One region of the Carboxydothermus ferrireducens DSM 11255 genome, then DNA from elsewhere that is predicted to be linked to it. Evidence: riboswitches for the same ligand, from Rfam matches in the RefSeq annotation. Region 1 holds a riboswitch; the other holds the start of a gene.
What was found. Region 1 has a riboswitch for glycine ahead of gcvT (glycine cleavage system aminomethyltransferase GcvT). Riboswitches for the same ligand answer to the same signal wherever they lie in the genome.
Positions count from the first base shown of each region.

Region 2: another riboswitch for glycine. It lies ahead of CARFE_RS14055 (GrdX family protein); the one in region 1 lies ahead of gcvT (glycine cleavage system aminomethyltransferase GcvT).

Region 1 covers NZ_ATYG01000001.1:33-10,167, reverse strand. Annotated here, with positions in the region: gene CARFE_RS0100065 (DUF438 domain-containing protein) at 1-157, shown strand, start outside; gene CARFE_RS13700 (YgaP family membrane protein) at 261-497, opposite strand; gene CARFE_RS16355 (hypothetical protein) at 609-785, shown strand; gene CARFE_RS0100050 (lipoate--protein ligase family protein) at 812-1,621, opposite strand; gene CARFE_RS0100045 (radical SAM protein) at 1,623-2,573, opposite strand; gene CARFE_RS13695 (radical SAM protein) at 2,570-3,373, opposite strand; gene gcvPB (aminomethyl-transferring glycine dehydrogenase subunit GcvPB) at 3,361-4,821, opposite strand; gene gcvPA (aminomethyl-transferring glycine dehydrogenase subunit GcvPA) at 4,821-6,155, opposite strand; gene gcvH (glycine cleavage system protein GcvH) at 6,157-6,549, opposite strand; gene gcvT (glycine cleavage system aminomethyltransferase GcvT) at 6,552-7,634, opposite strand; glycine riboswitch at 7,720-7,791, opposite strand; glycine riboswitch at 7,792-7,901, opposite strand; gene CARFE_RS0100015 (acyl-CoA dehydratase activase) at 8,004-8,741, opposite strand; gene CARFE_RS0100010 (double-cubane-cluster-containing anaerobic reductase) at 8,741-10,006, opposite strand.
Region 2 covers NZ_ATYG01000003.1:103,014-113,148, reverse strand. Annotated here, with positions in the region: gene folK (2-amino-4-hydroxy-6-hydroxymethyldihydropteridine diphosphokinase) at 1-207, opposite strand, end outside; gene folB (dihydroneopterin aldolase) at 209-568, opposite strand; gene folP (dihydropteroate synthase) at 577-1,332, opposite strand; gene CARFE_RS0102835 (HD domain-containing protein) at 1,773-2,255, opposite strand; gene CARFE_RS0102830 (formate--tetrahydrofolate ligase) at 2,321-3,991, opposite strand; gene CARFE_RS0102825 (thioesterase family protein) at 4,171-4,566, opposite strand; glycine riboswitch at 4,948-5,033, shown strand; glycine riboswitch at 5,034-5,127, shown strand; gene CARFE_RS14055 (GrdX family protein) at 5,167-5,562, shown strand; gene trxB (thioredoxin-disulfide reductase) at 5,612-6,535, shown strand; gene CARFE_RS0102800 (thioredoxin family protein) at 6,550-6,879, shown strand; gene CARFE_RS0102795 (glycine/sarcosine/betaine reductase component B subunit) at 6,891-8,177, shown strand; gene grdA (glycine/sarcosine/betaine reductase complex selenoprotein A) at 8,295-8,765, shown strand; gene grdB (glycine reductase complex selenoprotein B) at 8,793-10,100, shown strand.

The sequences.
Region 1 (10,135 bases):
TTTTGAAGATTTCTGGATTCACTATCAAGGAAAATATGTTTTGATCCGTTATATTGCTGTTAGGGATGAAAAAGGAGAGTTTATGGGGGTCTTGGAAGTTACCCAGGATATCAAGCCGTTGCAGGCGATTTCCGGTGAAAAAAGGATAATGGAATAATTTTAAAGTCCGTTCCACTATTTGCGTTTATAGCACTAAAAAGGGACGGTTCTTAAATTAGGCGTTAAAACGCAAATTACAGAACCGTCCCTTATTTAGGCGTTTAACTAGGCGACGGAATAGAAATTTCTTCTTCATCCTCTTCAAAATAAAAATCTTCTTCGGCCGTATTTATTCCAAAAAGCTCAAACACCGGACACCAGCGGGTGATCCCCGTGGCCAGCTCCATAGCTCCTACACAAATTAGACTTTTTGATTTGTTTACGATACCTAACCCCAGAAGCATTGCTCCCATGGAACTGCGTAAAAATGCATCCCAGGTACCTACGTTTTCCCGCATCATTCCACCCCCGGCAAATCTTTTTCTTAGTATTCCCCGTTTTTTACTAACTAAATGCATATTTAAAACTTTTACTTCAAAAAATAAAGGAGAAAAACGGGAGGTGGAAAAATGACCAATTACGCCAGTTCCGACCAGCTCAACTTGGTAGGATTAAACTGCCCAAAATTTTCTGCAAAAACCGGTAAAACCAGTACTAAAAGCTGTGAAGCTTGTCGCCACTGGAACGGTACTACCTGCCAAATTAAGATGTTTGATCCGGTACTGACAAGTTTGGATCAAACTTAAAAAGCCCGGGCTCATGCCAGGGCTTTTTAAAAGCGAAACAACCACTCCCGGGTATTATATTTTTCCCTCAGTAATTGCCTACTGAGTTCACGTTCTTTTAAGGAGAGTTCACTTCGTATAAAATTAACTTCAAACCCTTCGGAAAACCCCGCCAAAAACGCTTCTTTTATTTCCGCCAGCGAAAATTCCCGGGATGAAAAATCATGAATAGCTCCCGCCTTTCTGTGAAAACTTGCCCGTATTCGTTCTTTTTGCTCTAAAGACTTAAATTTTAGTACCCGAAAAAGTTTATCCACATCCATTTTTATAACAATAGCCCCGTGTTGCAAAAGGTAATCTCCCCGCCTAACCTGGGCACTTCCGATAACTTTTCGCCCCATAACCGTCAACTCGTACCAGGAAGGGGCTTCGAAGCAAATTGCCGATAAATCGGATGTTTTTTTCCCTTCGGCAATTTCCCCTTCAATTCCCAGGTTTTTAAGACCCAGTAAAAGACCTTTGCTTATTTTTAAATACGACTCCAAAACCGTTCCGGAAAGCTTGGGATGCTGGATGCTGCCAACAATCGAGTAAGTCAGTTCAAATTCGTGGAGTACCGCCCGCCCACCGGTAGGCCGGCGTACCACATCAACCCCCAATTTTTCACATTCGGAAAAATCCACCTCTTCCTGAGCTTTTTGAAAATAACCCAGACTTAAAGTCGGGCGGGTCCAGGTATAAAAGCGTAAAACCGGCGCCCCGTGATTATTTATAGCTTCCTGTAATAATGCTTCATCAATCGCCATATTTTCTGCTCCGGAAAAGGAGCCGTGATCGATAAAGCGCCAGGTTTCCATACTACACCTCCAGTTCGGTTAAAAGTTCTTCCAAACACCGCTCTCTTTCTTCAGGAGTCAACGGGCGAGGATAATTATATATTGTTCCTCCCGGCCGTTCGTTGTAATAAGGACGGTTACAGTCAGGACAACCGCTGGTGCGAAAAGCTTCGCCATCCTGAAAAATTTCCAGAATTTCCTCCCGCGTCAAACCAAAGCTTACTACCCGTCCATTTCTAAAGGTAAATTCAGAAATACTTTTTAAATTCTTTTTTAAAAGATAAAAACCCGCTTGAATCCGGCGGTAACTTTTTATATCCGGTGGACTTTCTTTTTCTAACCGGGTCCCGGGTACGGGAGTGAAAGCAAATAAAGCTATGGTAATCCGGTGTTTTAGAAGATCGTCCATTACTTTCAGCATTTCCTCTTCGGTCTCCCCAAGGCCCGCAATTAAATGGGTACCTATTTTCCCCGGAAACTTCTCGGCTAAGTCCAGAAGCTTATTGTAAAACTTCTCATAATTTTTGCCTTTAACTTTTTCATAAACCCTTTTAACCGCACCGTCTAAAGGAAGACTTATATGGTCAGCCCCGGCCGCAAATATCTGTTGAGCCTCAATGGCATCCCGAACATTATACGAAACACAAAGAGGTATTGCCGCTTTTTCTTTTAACTTTTTGGCCTTCTCCAAAATTTCCGCAAAACTTTCTTTAGTGCGTACGACTTGAAAACAAGCCCGGCGTATTTCAGAAGGTTCCTCCCCCAGCGCTTTAAAAACCGCCTCCTCCTCTATTTTTGGCCAGGTTACCCGGGATAAAAGCTCAGGAGTGGCGTGACTGGAGCGCGCCTGGGAACAAAAGGCACAATCATGCTGGCACTTTTCACCGAGCATAAAATATGCAGTAGTGGGAAGAGCCTCTACCTTGACTTTTTTAAGCTTTAACGCCGCCAGGGTCCCAATCGATGCCCTCATAACACGCAGCACTCTCCCGCTTCCTCAATTTCATATCCCAATTCCCGGGCTTTTTTCACTACCTCCGGATGGGGCTGCACAATCCGCGCAAAGCCCAGCTCCAACGCTTTTAAGTCAATTTCTTTCCGGTACTCACCTCCGGGGCGCATGCAACCTAAATATAACGGGGTTTTCGGAAAAAGTTTTCGGCTATATTCAAAAACCTCCACAACATTGGCAATTTCCGGCGGCTGACGGTCAGAAAAGTCAGTATCAGGCGTAGGGCGAAAGATAATAAACACAATTGCCGGTGGGTTAAATTCTAAAAGAGCTTTTATTGCCTCAAATTCCCCTTTAATTTCTCCACCGAGAAGGCCAACAGTTATATGCGGTAGCACCGGAACTTTCGTCTTAAGTTTCCGGTAGGTGTTTAAATAATCTTCCCCGGTTTTATTTAAGTGATAAACTTTAGCAATTGTTTCGTCATCTATCACAAAATCAAAGGACACCGTATCGGCTATTTGGGCCAAAAGGTCAATTTCCCGGTCGTCATCGATTAATCCCACATGAAAATTGTATTTCAAGTTTCCTTTTTGGTCGGCTAAAAACTCGGCATGTTTTAACCACGGGACTTTGCCGTCTTTAGTACAGCCACCGCTAATTAATAAACTTTTAACTTCTTGCAAATTCGGTATTTTTTCTACAGGAAGCATACTTTTTAAATAATGGCCCCCACAGTGGGCGCAGTTTAAGGCACAGTGGGGGCCGGTAACGGTAACCGGTTTGGTTTTATGGGGATAAACGAAAGTTATTTTTGCCAATCTTTACTCCACCTCAAAATTGGATTTCTCGCTGCACCCACCTCATCCAGCCGCTTCACCGGGGTGACGTGGGGAGCTTCATGGAGAAGTTCGGGATTTTCCTCTACTTCCCGGCTTATTGCAATCATTACCTCAATAAACCGGTCTAAAGTTTCCTTGGACTCGGTTTCCGTGGGCTCAATCATCAACGCTTCATCAACAATAAGCGGGAAGTAAATGGTCGGTGGGTGAACTCCATAGTCCAACAGGCGTTTAGCAATATCTAAAGTCCGAACCCCTTTTTCCTTCTGCCACTTACCGGACAGAACAAACTCGTGCTTGCAGAGCCGGTCATAGGGCAGATAAAAGTATTTTTTCAGCTTTTCTCTTAAATAGTTAGCGTTTAAAACAGCTTTTTGGCTGACATCGGTAAGGCCTTCGCCACCTAAAGCTTTTAAGTAAGTATAAGCTTTAACCACTACCAGGAAGTTGCCGTAGAAAGTCCTTACTTTGCCGATGGAATTGGGCAGGTTGTAATTAAAGTAGTACCGATCTCCGTCTTTCTCCACCACCGGTACCGGCAGGAACTCGGCTAAATGGGCTTTAACCCCTACCGGTCCTGAACCGGGTCCACCGCCACCGTGGGGAGTGGAAAAAGTTTTATGAAGGTTAATGTGCATGACATCAAAGCCCATATCTCCCGGGCGGGTTACCCCCATAATGGCATTTAAGTTAGCTCCATCATAGTACAGTAGCCCGCCGACATCATGGACCATTCTGGCAATTTTTACAATTTCTTCTTCAAAAAGTCCCAGGGTATTGGGGTTGGTAAGCATTAATGCTGCAACCTCTTTATCCAAAACTTTTGCCAGTTCCTCCGGGTCTACCAGTCCCCGTTCATTGGACTTAATGGAAATCACATTAAAACCGCACATGGCAGCGGTTGCCGGGTTGGTACCGTGGGCAGAATCGGGAACGATGACTTTTGTCCGCTTCTCGCCCTTTTTCTCCAAGTAGGCTTTTATGATCATCAATCCGGTAAATTCTCCGTGGGCTCCCGCCGCCGGCTGGAAAGTAAAACGATCCATGCCGGTAATTTCTTTAAGGTACTGTTCCGCATCGTACAGCAGCTCTAAAGCCCCTTGAGCAAGTTCCTCGGGCACATAGGGATGAAGTTCAGCAAAGCCGGCAAGCCTTGAAGTGTCTTCGTTAATCTTGGGGTTATACTTCATGGTACAGCTTCCCAGAGGATAAAAGCCGTTATCCACGCCAAAATTCCGCCGGGATAAGCCCACATAATGACGAACCACATCTACTTCAGCCACTTCCGGGAGGTCCAGTTCGGTTTTCCTTTGCATTTCTTCAGGAATGAGATTATTGATATCTTTAGCGGGAACATCCAACTCAGGAAGCTCAAAGCCGGTTCTTCCTTCTTTAGATAATTCAAAAATCAGAGGATAGCTTCCCATTACCGGTCACCTCCCAGTACTTCCACCAGATTGTCAATTTCTTCCCGGGTGCGTTTTTCCGTAACCGCAATCATTAAAGCGGGTGCTAACTCCGGATAAAAACGGCTGATACCCGGCCCCGCCAAAATATGATGTTTTAGAAGTTTTTGGGTAATTTCTTCTTCATTTTTAACTTTTACCACAAACTCTTTAAAGAACGGTCCGCTAAATAAAGGTTCGTAACCTTCACCAATTAAACGTTCAAAAGCATAATGGGCTTTTTGTAAACTTTGCAGAGCAATTTCTTTTAATCCTTTCTTGCCAACAGTAGCCAGATAAACGGTTGCGGCTAAGGCATTTAAAGCCTGGTTACTGCAGATATTGGAAGTTGCCTTTTCCCGCCGAATATGCTGCTCCCGCGCCTGCAAGGTTAAAACAAAGCCGCGATTACCCTCTTTATCGGTAGTTAAACCTACGAGGCGTCCCGGCATCCGGCGGGCTAAATCCTTCCGGGCGGCAAAAAAGCCAAGGTGCGGACCACCAAAAGCAAGGCCATTACCCAGAGCCTGCCCATCGCCCACGGCAATATCAGCGCCGTATTCCGCTGGTGGTTTTAAAATACCCAGAGAAATGGGGTCTACTGCCACCACCAGCAGGCCTTTCTGGGCGTGAATTAAACGGCTGATTTCCTCAACCGGTTCTAATTGGCCAAAAAAGTTTGGATGTTGCACCAGGACCGCGGCAGTTTTATCGTCTATTAGTTCTTCTAATTTTTCCAGGTCAACGGTACCGTTTTTATAGGGCACTTCTACTACCTCAATTTCCGGGCCCCAGGTGTAGGTTTTTACCACACTTCGGTACTCGGGATGAACGGTGGCTAACACCAAAACTTTATCTCTCCGGGTTTGGCTTACCGCCATCAGAGCGGCTTCAGCCAAAGCCGAACCGCCATCATACATCGAGGCATTGGTGATGTCAAGACCGGTTAGTTCGCAAATCATGGTCTGATATTCAAAGATCGACTGTAAAACTCCCTGGCTCATTTCCGCCTGGTAAGGAGTATAAGCGGTATAGAACTCCGAGCGCAGCAAAATGTGGTTGACCACCGCCGGGACATAATGGTCGTATACCCCTGCTCCCAAGAAAACGGTATACTTATCCGCCGAACCGTTTTTAGCCGCTAAGTTTGCCAGGTGTTTCTTTACTTCCAATTCCGACATCCCGGAAGGGAGATTTAAGGGCCTTTTAAGTTTAACCTCTTCCGGGATGTCCGAAAACAATTCCTCGATGCTACTTAAGCCAAGGCTACTTAACATTTCCCGGACTTCGTCCGGGGTATGGGGAGTATATTTCAAATTACTCGCCTTCCTCTTCGAGAAGTTTTTCGTAATCTTCGGGGGAGAGCAGTTCGTCTAACTCCGCTTCGTTACTAATTTCCACTTTAATCATCCACCCCTTACCATAGGGGTCTTCATTTACCAGTTGCGGCGATTCAATAACTTCTTCATTAACTTCCACAACTTTTCCGGAAACGGGAGCATATAAGTCGGAAGCAGCTTTTACCGACTCCACAACTCCAAAGCTATCTCCGGCGGAAATTTCATCCCCCACACCGGGAAGCTCAATAAATACGATATCTCCCAAAGATTTTTGGGCAAAATCGGTAATCCCGATAATACCGATATTGCCATCTACCTTAATCCACTCATGCTCACGGCTGTACTTTAAATCCTTAGGTACCACACTCATGCTTATTTCCCCCTTTTATAAAATGGTCTTGAAATTACGCGGGCACGCACGCCCTTCCCCCGAATGATTACGTCCACCTCGGTACCAATTTCCGCCGCCTCAAGATCCACCATAGCCATTGCCAGGTTTTTCTTAAGGAACGGTGCAAAGGTACCGGAGGTGACAAAACCTACTCCCCTTTGGTTAAATACTATTTCGTAGCCTTGGCGTGGAATTCCTGCTCCAATCATTTCCAAACCAACAATTTTTCTTTTAAGCCCGGCATTTTTTTGGGCAAGTAAAGCTTCTTTTCCTATAAAATCTTCCTTATTAAACTTAACGGCCCAGCCCAGTCCGGCTTCTAAGGGTGTGATTTCGGCGGAAAGTTCATGGCCGTATAAAGGAAGACAGGCTTCAAATCTTAACGTATCCCGGGCACCAAGACCTGCCGGCTTGACACCAAGATTTAAGAGTTCATTCCAGATTTTTGGAGCCAAATTTGGAGCAAAATAAATTTCAAAGCCATCTTCACCGGTATATCCGGTGCGGCTAACAAGACAGGGAACGCCTGCAACCTCAATTTCGGCAAAACCAAAATATTTAATTCGATTTAAATCAAAAGCGGTTAACTTCTGCAAAATCTCCTGAGCTCTTGGACCCTGCAAAGCAATTTCGGCGGTTTCGTCGGATAAATCGGTAACAGTAACATCGTCCCACCTGTATTGGAGAATATGAGCTAAATCTTTATCTTTATTGGCTGCGTTTACCACCAGCAAATACCGTTCGGTCGAATACTTATAAGCCAAAAGGTCGTCAACAGTACCTCCATCGGGATAGCACATAGTAGTGTAAATTACGTCGCCGGAATTAAGGCGGGAAACATCATTGGTGATAAGGTAATTAACAAACCGTTCCGCTTGCTTTCCGGTAATTTCTATTTCCCCCATGTGGGAAACATCAAACATGCCTACATCGGTTCGAACGGCCATATGTTCTTCTAAAATACCGGTATACTGGACCGGCATCTCCCATCCGCCAAAGGGAACCATTTTCGCACCAAGCTTAATATGTTCCTCATAAAGCGGCGTCCTTTTCAAGTTCTCCATCCCATCACCCCTTTTTAATAGTTTTAACAGCAACACTTTTTTCATCCCAAGAAAAACAAAAAAGACAGATAGCTAAAACAAACTGCTTTAGCCTCTGTCCTTTGACCTGAGAGATTAAACTCCCCGTGGGTGCCCTTTAAGGGACTCTCCAGAGTTTCGTCCGGCAACAGTCCTTTTGCCTGAGAGTTTCACCTTTAAAGCCAAGCAACACTTTAAAGGCTTACTCCTTCGGCGCCCGAAAAACCGGGTCTCTCCTGCTGCCTTCATCCGCCGTATTAAGTTTTCTGTATACATTTTATAACAAAATTCGCATTAATTCAACAATTCCTGCATTTGTGAAAATTTTAATTTAAAAAGAAACCGGGAGGGTTAACTCCCGGTTTCTCTGGCAATTAAAGCCGCACCCAGGGCAGCGGTCACCGATGGTTCTGGGGGTACAACCACCTCGACACCCATTTCCTTTTGCAAAAACAGTCTTAAAGCCGGATATTTTGCTCCTCCTCCGGTAAAAATCAACTTTCGAGGCTTACCAAGGCTTTCTGCAAATTTAGCCAATCTTTTGGCGGTTGTTTTAAATAATCCTGCAATTACTGCTCTCTTGGGAGTTCCCCGGGCAAGGAGAGAAATGACTTCCGATTCGGCAAAAACCGTGCACATGGAATTGATAGGCACGGCATTTTCTTCATTAATCAAATCCTCATCCCGGTAATCATCACCGATTGCCGTTAAAATTATTTCAAGAAATCTCCCCGTACCGGCAGCGCATTTATCATTCATTAAAAAATTAACTACCCTTCCTTGACCATCTTTTTTAATAATTTTGGCATCCTGACCGCCTAAATCTAAGATATAATCCACTTCCGGAAATAATTCGTGGCAACCCCTGGCCTGACAGGTTATTTCCGTTACGACTTTTCCCCGGTTAAAAGCTACCCGTCCGTAGCCGGTAACAACTAAGTTCCTAATTTCACCGGTATTTTTCAGTAATAACTCCCCGGCTTTCACCGGTTCATACCTGGTAGGGACAACCTTAAAAGTATAACTTCCATCTTCTTTAATAATCACCAGTTTTGAGTTGGTTGAGCCCAAATCTAATCCTGCAAACACTACTTTATCATCTCCAAAAAGGCTTCAATCCGCGTTTTTAATTGCCCCTGGTCTTCTTCAGAAAAATCACTTTCGAGCTTTAAGAAAGGAATATTTCTTCTCTCCAATTCCCGTCCGACTAAGTAACTCTCCACTCCATAGGGCTGGCAGAACTGCAGAGAATAATGGATAACTCCATCTACCTGAAGTTTTTGCACCATAGATAAGATATCCTCAAGCCTGCCGGTATTAGGGGTAAAACAGGCACAATTTACCTTTAAAGACCTGGCCGCAATATTTTTAAGCATGCCTTCCACATCCGCCGCCGGTTCTACTAAATCTTTAAAATATCGTTCCCCAATGCAGGTTTCCTCACCCACTACAACACCGCCGGCGCCTTCAATTAAAGCATGGATTTTCCAGTGGGGTATGGGCTGGGGAGTACCGGTAATTAAGATTCGTGGAGCATCTTTGGAAACTACCCCTTCGCCTTTAGCCACCCTTTCTTCCAATTCGTCGCACAGTTCATTAACCTTTGTGGCAAAACGCTCGGGGTCATCAAAAAAGGCCAGCTGGTTAATTAACAGTACGTCAAGGCCATGGATGGGAGCCGGGTTGTGCTTTCTTAAATCGGAAAGCCTTTTTAAAGCTTTTCTTTTTTTGTTTATTTTTTCAATGCCCGCCCTTAAATTTTCTGCATTTAGTTTAACTCCCGTTTTTTCTTCCACAAATTGCGCAAAATCTTTAATTTCCTCTTCCCAGAATTTCCGATCCCGTTCTTCTTTTTTCTGAGGTAGCTCCATTACATAAACTGGAATATATTCATTTAAAATCTCCCAGGCCTTTTTCTTGCCATCACAGGTAGTTTCCCCAACCACGTAGTCGGCCACCTGAAAATAAGGACAAATCCTTTCAATTTTAAAACCCATCGCCGACTTAATCAAAGGGCAGAGATTACGCGGTAACACCGTTTCCCCCGCCGGTACCGTATACTGGGCACCACCGCAAAGACCGATGCAAGCACTGCCGGTAGCGTTTATTATTTCTTCCGGTACATAAACGCAAAAAGTAGCAAAAACCTTTTTGCCTTCTTGTTTTAAGTTATAAAGTTCATGTACCCGGATACCGTGAATATCCCCCACTACCGCATCAAAATAAGCCATTGCCCTGGGACGATTGGGACAATTTAAAAAAAGCTCACGATAAACCGCCGGTACCGGGGCTAAAAATTCATCATGCTTTTCTAAATCAACATTTAGCACCCTCCACAACTCCCGATTGTCCATAGCTCTCCTCCTCGTATAATGTTTTTAGAAGCAATCTTTAAACGGTAATAAAAACCGTTTAGATTTTATAAAAATTGTTCTTTGAAAACTGGAAATTAGACTTTCTTTTTGCTGCTGGACCAGGCACAA
Region 2 (10,135 bases), on a different contig from region 1:
ACTTTCTGGCGTAAGAGCAGTTTCTATTTCGCATACCGTATTTAAAAACCAGTCCTGCTCAGCGTATCCCCAGGGCTCCGTTTCGTATAAAGCTGCAACTTTATTAATCCTGGTACCGGGAAGGGATTTAATTTCCTTTAAAGCAGTTTTTATATTTTCTTCTTTTTTTCCCAAGTTAGTACCGATTCCAATATATGCTAAAGCCACGCTATCTGCCCCTTTTTACTTCCACATAAACATCGGAAAGTTTCTGCCTTAAAGGTGCCCCAGGTTTGTGAACCCGCACCATTACTTCTTTTATCAAGGAAAATTTGTTTAAAATTCCCCCTGCTACTTCTTCCGCCAGAGCTTCGATTAAATCAAAGCGGTTTTTTGTAACAATCTCCTCGGTGAAATCTAAAACTTCTTTATAGCTAACGGTTTTATTTAAATCATCGCTGCGCCCCGCATCCCTTAAATCAATACCAAGCTCAAGGTCAAGAATGAATTTTTGCCCCAAAGCTTTTTCTTCCGGTAAAACTCCGTGAAAAGCATAAAATTCAACACCTTTTATGACAATCTTATCCATCTTTTCACCTACCGTACCATGGCATCGGTCATTTTAGCAACCCGCACCATTTCTTTCACATCGTGAACCCGTACGATATCTACACCTTTAGCTATTCCCAAAGTTACGGTGGCCGCCGTCCCTTCCACCCGTTCGTTCACCGGCAAATCTAGAGTTTTACCAATCATTGATTTCCGTGAAGTACCCAATAAAATCGGCTGGCCAAGGCTATTTAGTTCGTTTAAGCGCTTCATTAATAAAAGATTGTGCTCTAACGTTTTGCCAAAACCAATTCCCGGATCAATAATAATCTTTTCCCGCGGTATCCCTGCTTTAACACCGATCTTGATACTTTCTTTCAAGAAAGCTATGACCTCTGCCATTAAATCATCGTACTCGGCCTCGGTTTTATTGTGCATCACTACCACCGGTGCCCCATAGCGGGCAGCTACTTCAGCCATTCGGGGATCTTTTTGTAGCCCCCATACATCATTAATGATATGAGCTCCCGCTTCCAAAGCTTTTTCCGCCACCTCTGCTTTGTAAGTATCCACCGAAATGGGAACATTCATTTCCCGCACCAAGGCTTCCACTACCGGCAATACCCGGCGCAGTTCCTCTTCCGGCGGAACATATTCCGCTCCCGGCCGGGTTGATTCCCCGCCGACATCGATAATATCCGCTCCCTCGGCAACCATTTGCCGCGCTCGCTTTACCGCCGCTTCAATATCGTTGTACTGTCCACCATCCGAAAAGGAATCGGGAGTCACATTTAAAATCCCCATAATGAGGGTTCTCTCGCCAAGGGTAATTTTTCGGCCCCGGCAATCCAGTTCGTACTTCGCCCGTCCATTTAAATTTTTTAAAACTTCTTCAATTTCTTCCGCCAGACTCTTTAGGCCAAAGGGCTGCATTTTTAACTTGGGTATTACCTGCCGCCAAACTTTTTCGGTAGCAAAACACAAAACATCGGTTGTGGGAGCAGTTAAATCCAAACTCCCCCAGGAAGTAGCACAGTCCCCTCCTTTGGCCAGAAGCTCCTGTTTTAAAATATTGGCAGCTTTCGTCGAAAGCTCTTTAACTTTAATACATCTTAAAACCCCTTTAGGGGCCATCAAATTTACCCCAGCCAAAGTACTACCGATCAAAGAAATTTCCTTTTTTACCTCATCAATATTGGAAAACTCCATTGACCATAAGATATGCTCCATAGCATAAACCCCCATTAATAAAACTTCTCCTGGTGAAGTAATAACATTTCTTCTTTTTTGTGGCATTTATCTATAACCTTACAGGTAAGACACGGCCGGGAAAGCTTATCGGCAAGGTATAATAAACGGGTAAAACCTTCCGAGTTTTGTTCCCGGTGACCCCTTATTGCTTCCGTTATCAGGAAAATTTCCTCTTGAACAAACTCCTGATACTTTTCTAATATCTCCCGGGCAACTTCAGCCCCAATCAGCGCGTGATTTAAACCGTAAAGATACTCTTCTACCCTCCCTAAATCGTGGAGAAGGGCAGTAAGATAGATAAGTTCCCTTGGAAAGGAAAATTTATTTTCAAAACACAAAATAGCTAAAATTCTTGCCACATCTAAAAAGTGCTGGAAGTCGTGCCTGCAAAACTCCCGGTCTTTCTCCAAATAATTTATCTCTTTAAAACGCCTAACCACTTCTTCATCCCTATAAACCCGCCAGAATCTCTGCATAGGTTACCCCAAACTTTCTTTAACTATAACAAGGAAAAAGGGGGATTTCTCCCCCTTTAGCCCCCTTAGAATAAGCCGGTAATTTTACCGTTAGCATCGATATCAATGACCTCTGCTGCCGGTCGTTTGGGAAGCCCAGGCATAGTCATGATATCGCCGGTAATGGCCACGATAAAGCCTGCTCCCACCGAAGCCCGCAGCTCCCGCACCGTAATGTTAAAGCCGGTCGGTCTTCCAAGTTTGTTCGGGTCATCGGATAACGAGTACTGGGTTTTGGCCATAATTACCGGCATATTGCCAAAGCCCATTTCTTCAAACTTGGCCAAGGTCTTTTCCGCATCTGCGGTAAAGACAACCCCATCGGCACCGTAAATTTCCCGGGCAATGGTTTCAATCTTCTGCTTAATCGGCATTTCTAAATCGTAGAGGTAACGGAAATTGGCTGGTTTTTCTTCAATCACTTTAAGCACCTTTTGAGCTAATTCGATTCCACCTTCACCGCCCTTGGCCCAAACTTCCGATAAAGCAAACTCAGCACCGGTAGCTTCAATGAGCTCCCGGAGCTTGTTGAGCTCGGCATCGGTGTCGGTGGGGAAGCGGTTAATGGCAACTACCGCCGGTAAACCAAACTTACCGATATTTTCAATGTGCTTTTCTAAATTAGCAAAACCTTTTTCTAATGCTTCAAGATTTTCTTTATTGAGTTCGGCCCGCGGTACACCACCGTTGTATTTTAAGGCCCGAACCGTTGCAACGATAACTACTGCCGAAGGTTTAAATCCGGCAAACCGGCAAACAACGTTGAAGAACTTTTCAGCGCCAAGGTCAGCACCGAAACCTGCTTCGGTTACCAGGTAATCGGCAAGTTTTAAAGCAATCTTATCGGCCAAAATAGAGTTAGTACCATGAGCGATATTAGCAAACGGACCACCATGCACAAAAGCCGGGGTGTGTTCTAAGGTTTGCACTAAATTAGGTTTAATTGCATCTTTCATTAAAACAGTCATTGCGCCAGCGGCTTTCAAATCTCTGGCATAAACCGGCTTTTGGTCGTATGTATATCCAATTAAAATCCGGTTAAATCTTTCTTTTAAGTCCATGAGGTCGGAAGCTAAGCAAAGGATAGCCATTATTTCGGAAGCAACGGTAATATCAAAGCCCGTTTCCCGGGGTACCCCTTGAGCCGGACCGCCAAGACCGATTACTACCTTGCGAAGAGCCCGGTCGTTTAAGTCTACCACCCGGCGCCAAACAACTCTCCTGGGGTCAATCCCCAATTCGTTTCCTTGATGGATGTGGTTATCAATCATCGCTGCTAAAAGGTTATGCGCTGTAGTAATTGCGTGCAGGTCCCCGGTAAAATGGAGGTTAATATCTTCCATCGGCACGACCTGAGCATAACCACCACCGGCGGCACCACCCTTTACCCCAAAGCTTGGGCCTAAGGATGGTTCCCGTAAAGCAATGACAGTTTTCTTTCCTAAGCGGGACAAAGCATCCCCCAGGCCAACGGTTGTTGTAGTTTTTCCTTCCCCGGCGGGTGTCGGGTTAATTGCCGTTACCAAAATTAATTTGCCGTCCGGACGGTCCTTGATCTTGTCCCAAACGTGAGCTGCAATTTTTGCTTTGTACTTACCATACAGTTCAATGTCATCTTCGGTGAGCCCTAACTTTTCCGCTATTTTTACTATGGGCTCTAATTTTGCCTCCTGGGCAATTTCGATATCACTTTTCATATCCTTTCCCTTCCTTTCCCTTAAATTTTTAAATAACCTTTACCAAACTATTTTGAGCATCAATTAATAGATTATTCTCTTCTTCGGGCCAAATTCCTGCTTATATTTTGAAATTTTTAAATTTTCCTAAAAGATATTGTAGGAACTTTCATTAACTTTATTTTTCCCTCAATATCCCTTTATTTTTCTCTGGAACTTACCTTTCCTAAAAATTTCTCAATGTTCACTCGTACCCTTTCATGCCGTCCTTCCCCTATTTTCCCCTGCTCATCAAAAGCTTCCACCAAAAACGTAAGCTTTCGCCCTTCAACGGAAATCAATTTGGCTTTAGCTTCAACCAAAGCACCGACGGGCGATGCTTTTATGTGAGAAACCTCAATTTTTGTCCCCACGGTAGTTTCTCCCGGAGATAACGCAGCAGCAACAGCATTTACCGCCGCTTTTTCCATCAAAGCTACCATCATTGGAGTGGCAAATACTTCTAAACTTCCACTCCCCACTGCCTTGGCCGTTTTTTCCAGGGAAACGGTAGTTTTAGCCGTCCCTTCCAGGCCTTCGGTAAGGCTTTCCGCCATCCTATCACCCCACTTTTCCACGTGTTTATTATTTTATTCTTTCCTTCCCTTTAAATTTCCTCTTTCTATTTTTAATCCTTAAAAAAAATATTGTTAAGATTAAGTAAATTAAGCTGTATACTGCATTGGTATACAAACCTCTTTATATGCGCTTTTTGTCACAATAAACTAAAAAATATTTTCTCATATTTTCGCCATTTTCTTAATTTTCACAAGATAAAAACTTCTAAATTTGTCGAAAAAATTAAATTTTTGTAGCAGGACTTGTGTAAATTGTCACGAATGTATATAATAGAAATTGAAAAGTTAAGAAAAACTTTTCATTCTCCCCCTGCATATTTTTACTCCATCCCCCCAAAAATTAATAATGAAATTTTCCGGATGAAGGTTGTGGGAGAGACCCGTAATCGGGCGCCGAAGGAGCAAGGGCAACCGAAACTCTCAGGCAAAAGGACCGCAACCGGACGGAACTCTGGAGAGTCCGCAAAATGCGGCACCGAAGGAGAAACCCGTAGCCTTGGGCCCGGGAATCTCTCAGGTTGTAAGGACAGAGGCCGGAAAGTTATTCGGCCTCTGTTTTTCTTTTAGGAGGAATTTTTCATGCTGGTGATTACAAATAATCCGAAAGTCAAAGACTATATTCAAAGATTTACTTTAGAACCCCGCTTTACGATTATCTGGGTGGATGGATATACCGAAGATGTGTTAGCAAAAGTGCGTGATCTCTGCCATTTAGGTTATAAACTTTTAACCCATCCCTTGACCGGTAGCATTAAGCCAAACCAAACACCTTATAAAACCGTAGTTTTAGAAAAGCTCGAGCAAGAATCCGATTACGATTCCATCCTAATGGCTGAAATTAGCTATTTAAAAACCAAAGAGCTATTAGAAAAACGGTCTCGTCCCAAGGAAATCGAGCTCTTTCTGGAAGATTTTGCTGTAATAGACCTGGATTTTTTTAAAAGTTTCCTTTACAGCATGGGTCTTATTACATAAGTTTATAACTTTAATTTATAACTTTTCCCTTTAAAAGGAGGAATATCGTATGGAAAGATACGATGTAATCATCATCGGCGCCGGTCCTGCTGGACTTTCCGCAGCTCTTTACAGCGCCCGGAGTAAGCTTTCCACCCTTTATATTGAAAAGCTTTCCACCGGCGGACAGGCTGCCACTACCGATGAAATTGAAAATTATCCGGGATTTGCCCATGGGATTTCCGGCCCGGAACTTACCGCCCAAATGGAGGAACAAGCAAAGCGTTTTGGTGCCAAAAAACTTTTGGCCGAAGTAAAGGGGATTGAGCTTGCGGGGGCTGACCGGATCGTCAAAACCACCAAAGGTAACTTTGTTGCGAAAGTGGTAATTATCGCTTCCGGTGCTGCACCTAAACTTCTTGGCTGTCCGGGAGAGCAAGAATTCAGATCCCGGGGGGTTTCCTACTGTGCTACCTGTGACGCCGCTTTTTACGAAGGCGCCAACGTCATGGTCGTAGGGGGTGGCGATTCAGCGGTTGAGGAAGCCTGTTACCTTACCAAGTTTGCTGATAAGGTAACCCTTGTCCATCGCCGCGATACCTTGAGAGCCACCAAAGTTCTCCAGGAAAGGGCTTTTGCCAACGAAAAGCTGGAAATCCTTTGGAACACCGTGGTGGAAGAAATTATCGGCACCGACGTTGTGGAAAAAGTGCGCTTAAAAAACGTGGTCACCGGTGAAGTTTTTGAAAGGGAAATTGACGGAATCTTTATCTATGTTGGCCTTAAGCCCAATACCGAGTTTGTCAAAGGCTTAGTAAACCTGGACGAACAGGGGTACATTATTACCGATGAAAACATGCGCACCAACATTCCCGGAATCTACGCCGCCGGCGATGTCCGGCAAAAGCTGTTACGGCAGGTAGTAACTGCCGCTGCTGACGGTGCTATTGCTGCTTACCATGCGGAAAAATATCTTGAAGAATGTACCGAGTAAAGGAGGTGATAAACATGGCGGGAAACATAATTGAGCTAAACAAAGACAATTTTGAAGAAGAAGTTTTAAAAAGCGAGCTTCCGGTTCTGGTGGACTTCTGGGGTCCCAGGTGCGTACCCTGCATGGGTTTAATGCCGGTAGTAGAAGAATTGGCCGAAATCTATGCGGGTAAAATGAAGTTTACCAAATTAAACACTGCCGAAAACCGGAGGCTTGCCATTCAGCTTAAAGTTATGAGCCTTCCTACCTTCCAGTTTTATAAAAACGGCGAACTTGTAGACCAGCTACAAGGTAATTTTGGCCGCGAAGAAATTGAAGAAAAAATTCGGGCCATTATCGGCTAAGGAGGGATAAAATGCGGCTTACCCTTGGGAAAATTAACATTAAAGGGCTGGAATTTGGCCCCAGTACCCGGGTCGAAAATGGAGTTCTTTACGTTAATAAAGACGAATTAACAGCCTTATTGAAAGAGGATAACCGGATTAGTTCCGTTGAGGTTTTCTTAGCCCGCCCGGGCGAATCGGTACGAATTGTACCGGTAAAAGACGTCATTGAACCCCGGGTGAAGGTGGAAGGCCCAGGAAATATTTTCCCCGGTTTTCTCGGTAAAGTAGAAATGGTGGGCAGCGGCCGGACCCACGTTTTAAAAGGTGCTGCTGTGGTCACTACCGGAAAGATTGTAGGATTCCAGGAAGGAATTATTGACATGACCGGTCCTGGAGCCGAGTATACTCCTTTTTCCAAAACCTATAACGTTGTAGTTAAAATCGAACCGGTAGATGGATTAAGTCAACATGAACACGAAAGTGTGGTCCGGTTAGCCGGACTTAAAGCAGCGGCCTACCTTGGGGAAGCTGGTAAAAACATTACCCCCGATGAAGAGGTAACTTATGAAGTTGCTCCGCTCTTAGAAGCCGCTTCAAAGTACCCCGAACTTCCAAAAGTAGCTTATGTTTACATGCTCCAAACTCAGGGTTTACTGCATGATACTTACGTTTACGGGGTAGATGCCAAACGTATTTTACCCACCCTCATCTCCCCTACCGAAGTATTTGACGGCGCTATAGTTAGCGGTAACTGTGTTTCGGCCTGTGACAAAAACACTACTTACGTGCACATGAATAACCCTGTAATTGAAGAATTATTTGCCCGTCACGGCACGGATATAAACTTTGTTGGCGTTATTATCACCAACGAAAACGTTACCTTAGCCGATAAAGAACGTTCCTCCAGCTACACCGCTAAACTTGCTGAAATGCTTGGAATTGACGCTGCAATCGTTTCCGAAGAAGGCTTCGGTAACCCTGATGCCGACCTGGTTATGAACTGCCGGAAGTTAGAGCAAAAAGGTATCAAAACCGTCCTTATCACCGACGAATACGCCGGTAGAGACGGCAGCTCGCAATCGCTGGCCGACACCACTCCAGAAGCCAATGCCGTGGTTACCGCCGGTAACGCCAACGAAACCATTGTGCTGCCCAAGTTAGATACTGTCATTGGCCATGTGGGAGTTGTCGATGTTATTGCCGGAGGTTTTGCCGGGTCACTACGGCCCGATGGCAGCATCGAAGTGGAAATCCAAGCAATCACCGGCGCTACCTCGGAAGTTGGCTTCAATAAACTATCCGCAAAAGGATATTAATGGTGTTAGGTGTTAGGTGGTTGGTGGTTGGTGGTGGGAAAATCTCAACCACTAACGACAGACCACTAAACACCGTGATTGCTGTCCCTACTATAAAAACTAAAGGAGGAGTTTAGTATGGCAATTTTGGCCGGTAAAAAAGTTATTGCTGTAGGTGACCGTGACGGTGTCCCCGGTCCCGCTATAGCAGAGTGTGCCAAGAGTGCCGGAGCGGAAGTAGTATTTGCCACTACCGAATGTTTCGTCTGAACTGCTGCCGGCACCATGGACCTGCAAAACCAGGCCCGTATTAAGGAACTTGCTGAAGAACTCGGCGGTGAAAATATCGTTGTCCTTTTAGGTGCAGCCGAACCGGACACCGCATCACTGGCAGCAGAAACCGTAACTCTGGGCGATCCTACTTTCGCAGGTCCATTAGCTGGAGTCTCGTTGGGACTCAAGGTTTATCACATTTTGGAACCCGAAATTAAGGCTGAAATTGACCCGGCCGTTTATGAAGAGCAGGCAGCCATGATGGAAATGGTTTTAGATGTTGATGCCTTAGCCGCCGAAGTATCCAAAATGAGAAAAGAGGGAAGCAAATATTAGTCCTTGCTTGGCAAAGGAGGTAATTTTGTGGCTAAATTCCGTGTAGTCCATTACTTAAACCAGTTTTTCGGTCAAATAGGCGGCGAAGAAAAAGCAGATACTGCTCCCCTGAAAAAAGACGGTCCCGTAGGCCCTGGTACCGCTTTAAATGGTGCTTTTAAAGGAGAAGCGGAAGTTGTCGGTACCGTTATCTGCGGTGATAGCTATTTTGCCGAAAACATGGAAGAAGCCCTTAAGCAAATTCTATCAATGATCAAGGAATATAATCCTGACCTGGTAGTCGCCGGTCCCGCTTTTAACGCCGGCCGTTACGGTACCGCCTGCGGGGCGGTTGCCGAAGCGGTAGTAAAAAATCTTGGCATCCCTGCGGTAACCGGCATGTACCCGGAAAACCCAGGTGTAGAAATGTATAAAAAATCCGTTTACATCATAGCTACCGCCGATTCGGCCATCGGTATGCGCAATGCCATCCCCAAAATGGCAGCTCTGGGTCTTAAGCTCTTAAAGAAAGAAGAAATCGGTACTCCCGAACAGGAAGGCTACATTGCCCGGGGAATTCGGAAAAATTACTTTGCGGAAGAAAGAGGAGCCAAGCGGGCAGTAGACATGCTTATCGCCAAAATCAAGGGAGAAAATTTTACTACCGAACTTCCTATGCCTGCTTTTGACCGGGTTCCCCCTAATCCCGCCATAAAAGACCTTAGCAAAGCCACCATAGCTCTGGTAACATCCGGTGGTATTGTTCCCAAGGGCAATCCCGACCGGATTGAATCGTCGTCAGCTTCAAAGTTCGGTAAATACTCTATCGCTGGCGTTAAAGACTTAACCAGCGATACCTTTGAGACCGCCCATGGCGGCTATGATCCGGTTTACGCCAATCAAGACGCCGACAGAGTTTTACCGGTTGACGTTTTAAGGGAAATGGAAGCGGAAGGTAAAATTGGCAAACTGCACGATTACTACTATGCTACCGTTGGTAACGGTACTTCTGTTGCCAATGCTGCTAAATTCGGTCAGGCCATTGCTGCCGATTTAAAAGCTTCCGGAGTAGATGCGGTCATTCTTACCTCCACCTGAGGTACCTGCACTCGCTGCGGTGCAGCGATGGTCAAGGAGATTGAACGGGCCGGTATTCCCGTAGTTCACATGTGCACCATCGTTCCCATCAGTAAAACCGTTGGTGCTAACCGAATTGTACCAACCGTTGCTATTCCTCACCCCCTCGGCAATCCTGCCCTTCCGGCGGATGAGGAAAAAGCTTTAAGAAGAAAACTCGTGGAAAAAGCATTAAAGGCTCTTACCACAGAAGTGGAAGGGCAAACGGTATTTGACTAAAAAATCCCGGGAGCAGGTCATAAGCCTGCTCCCCA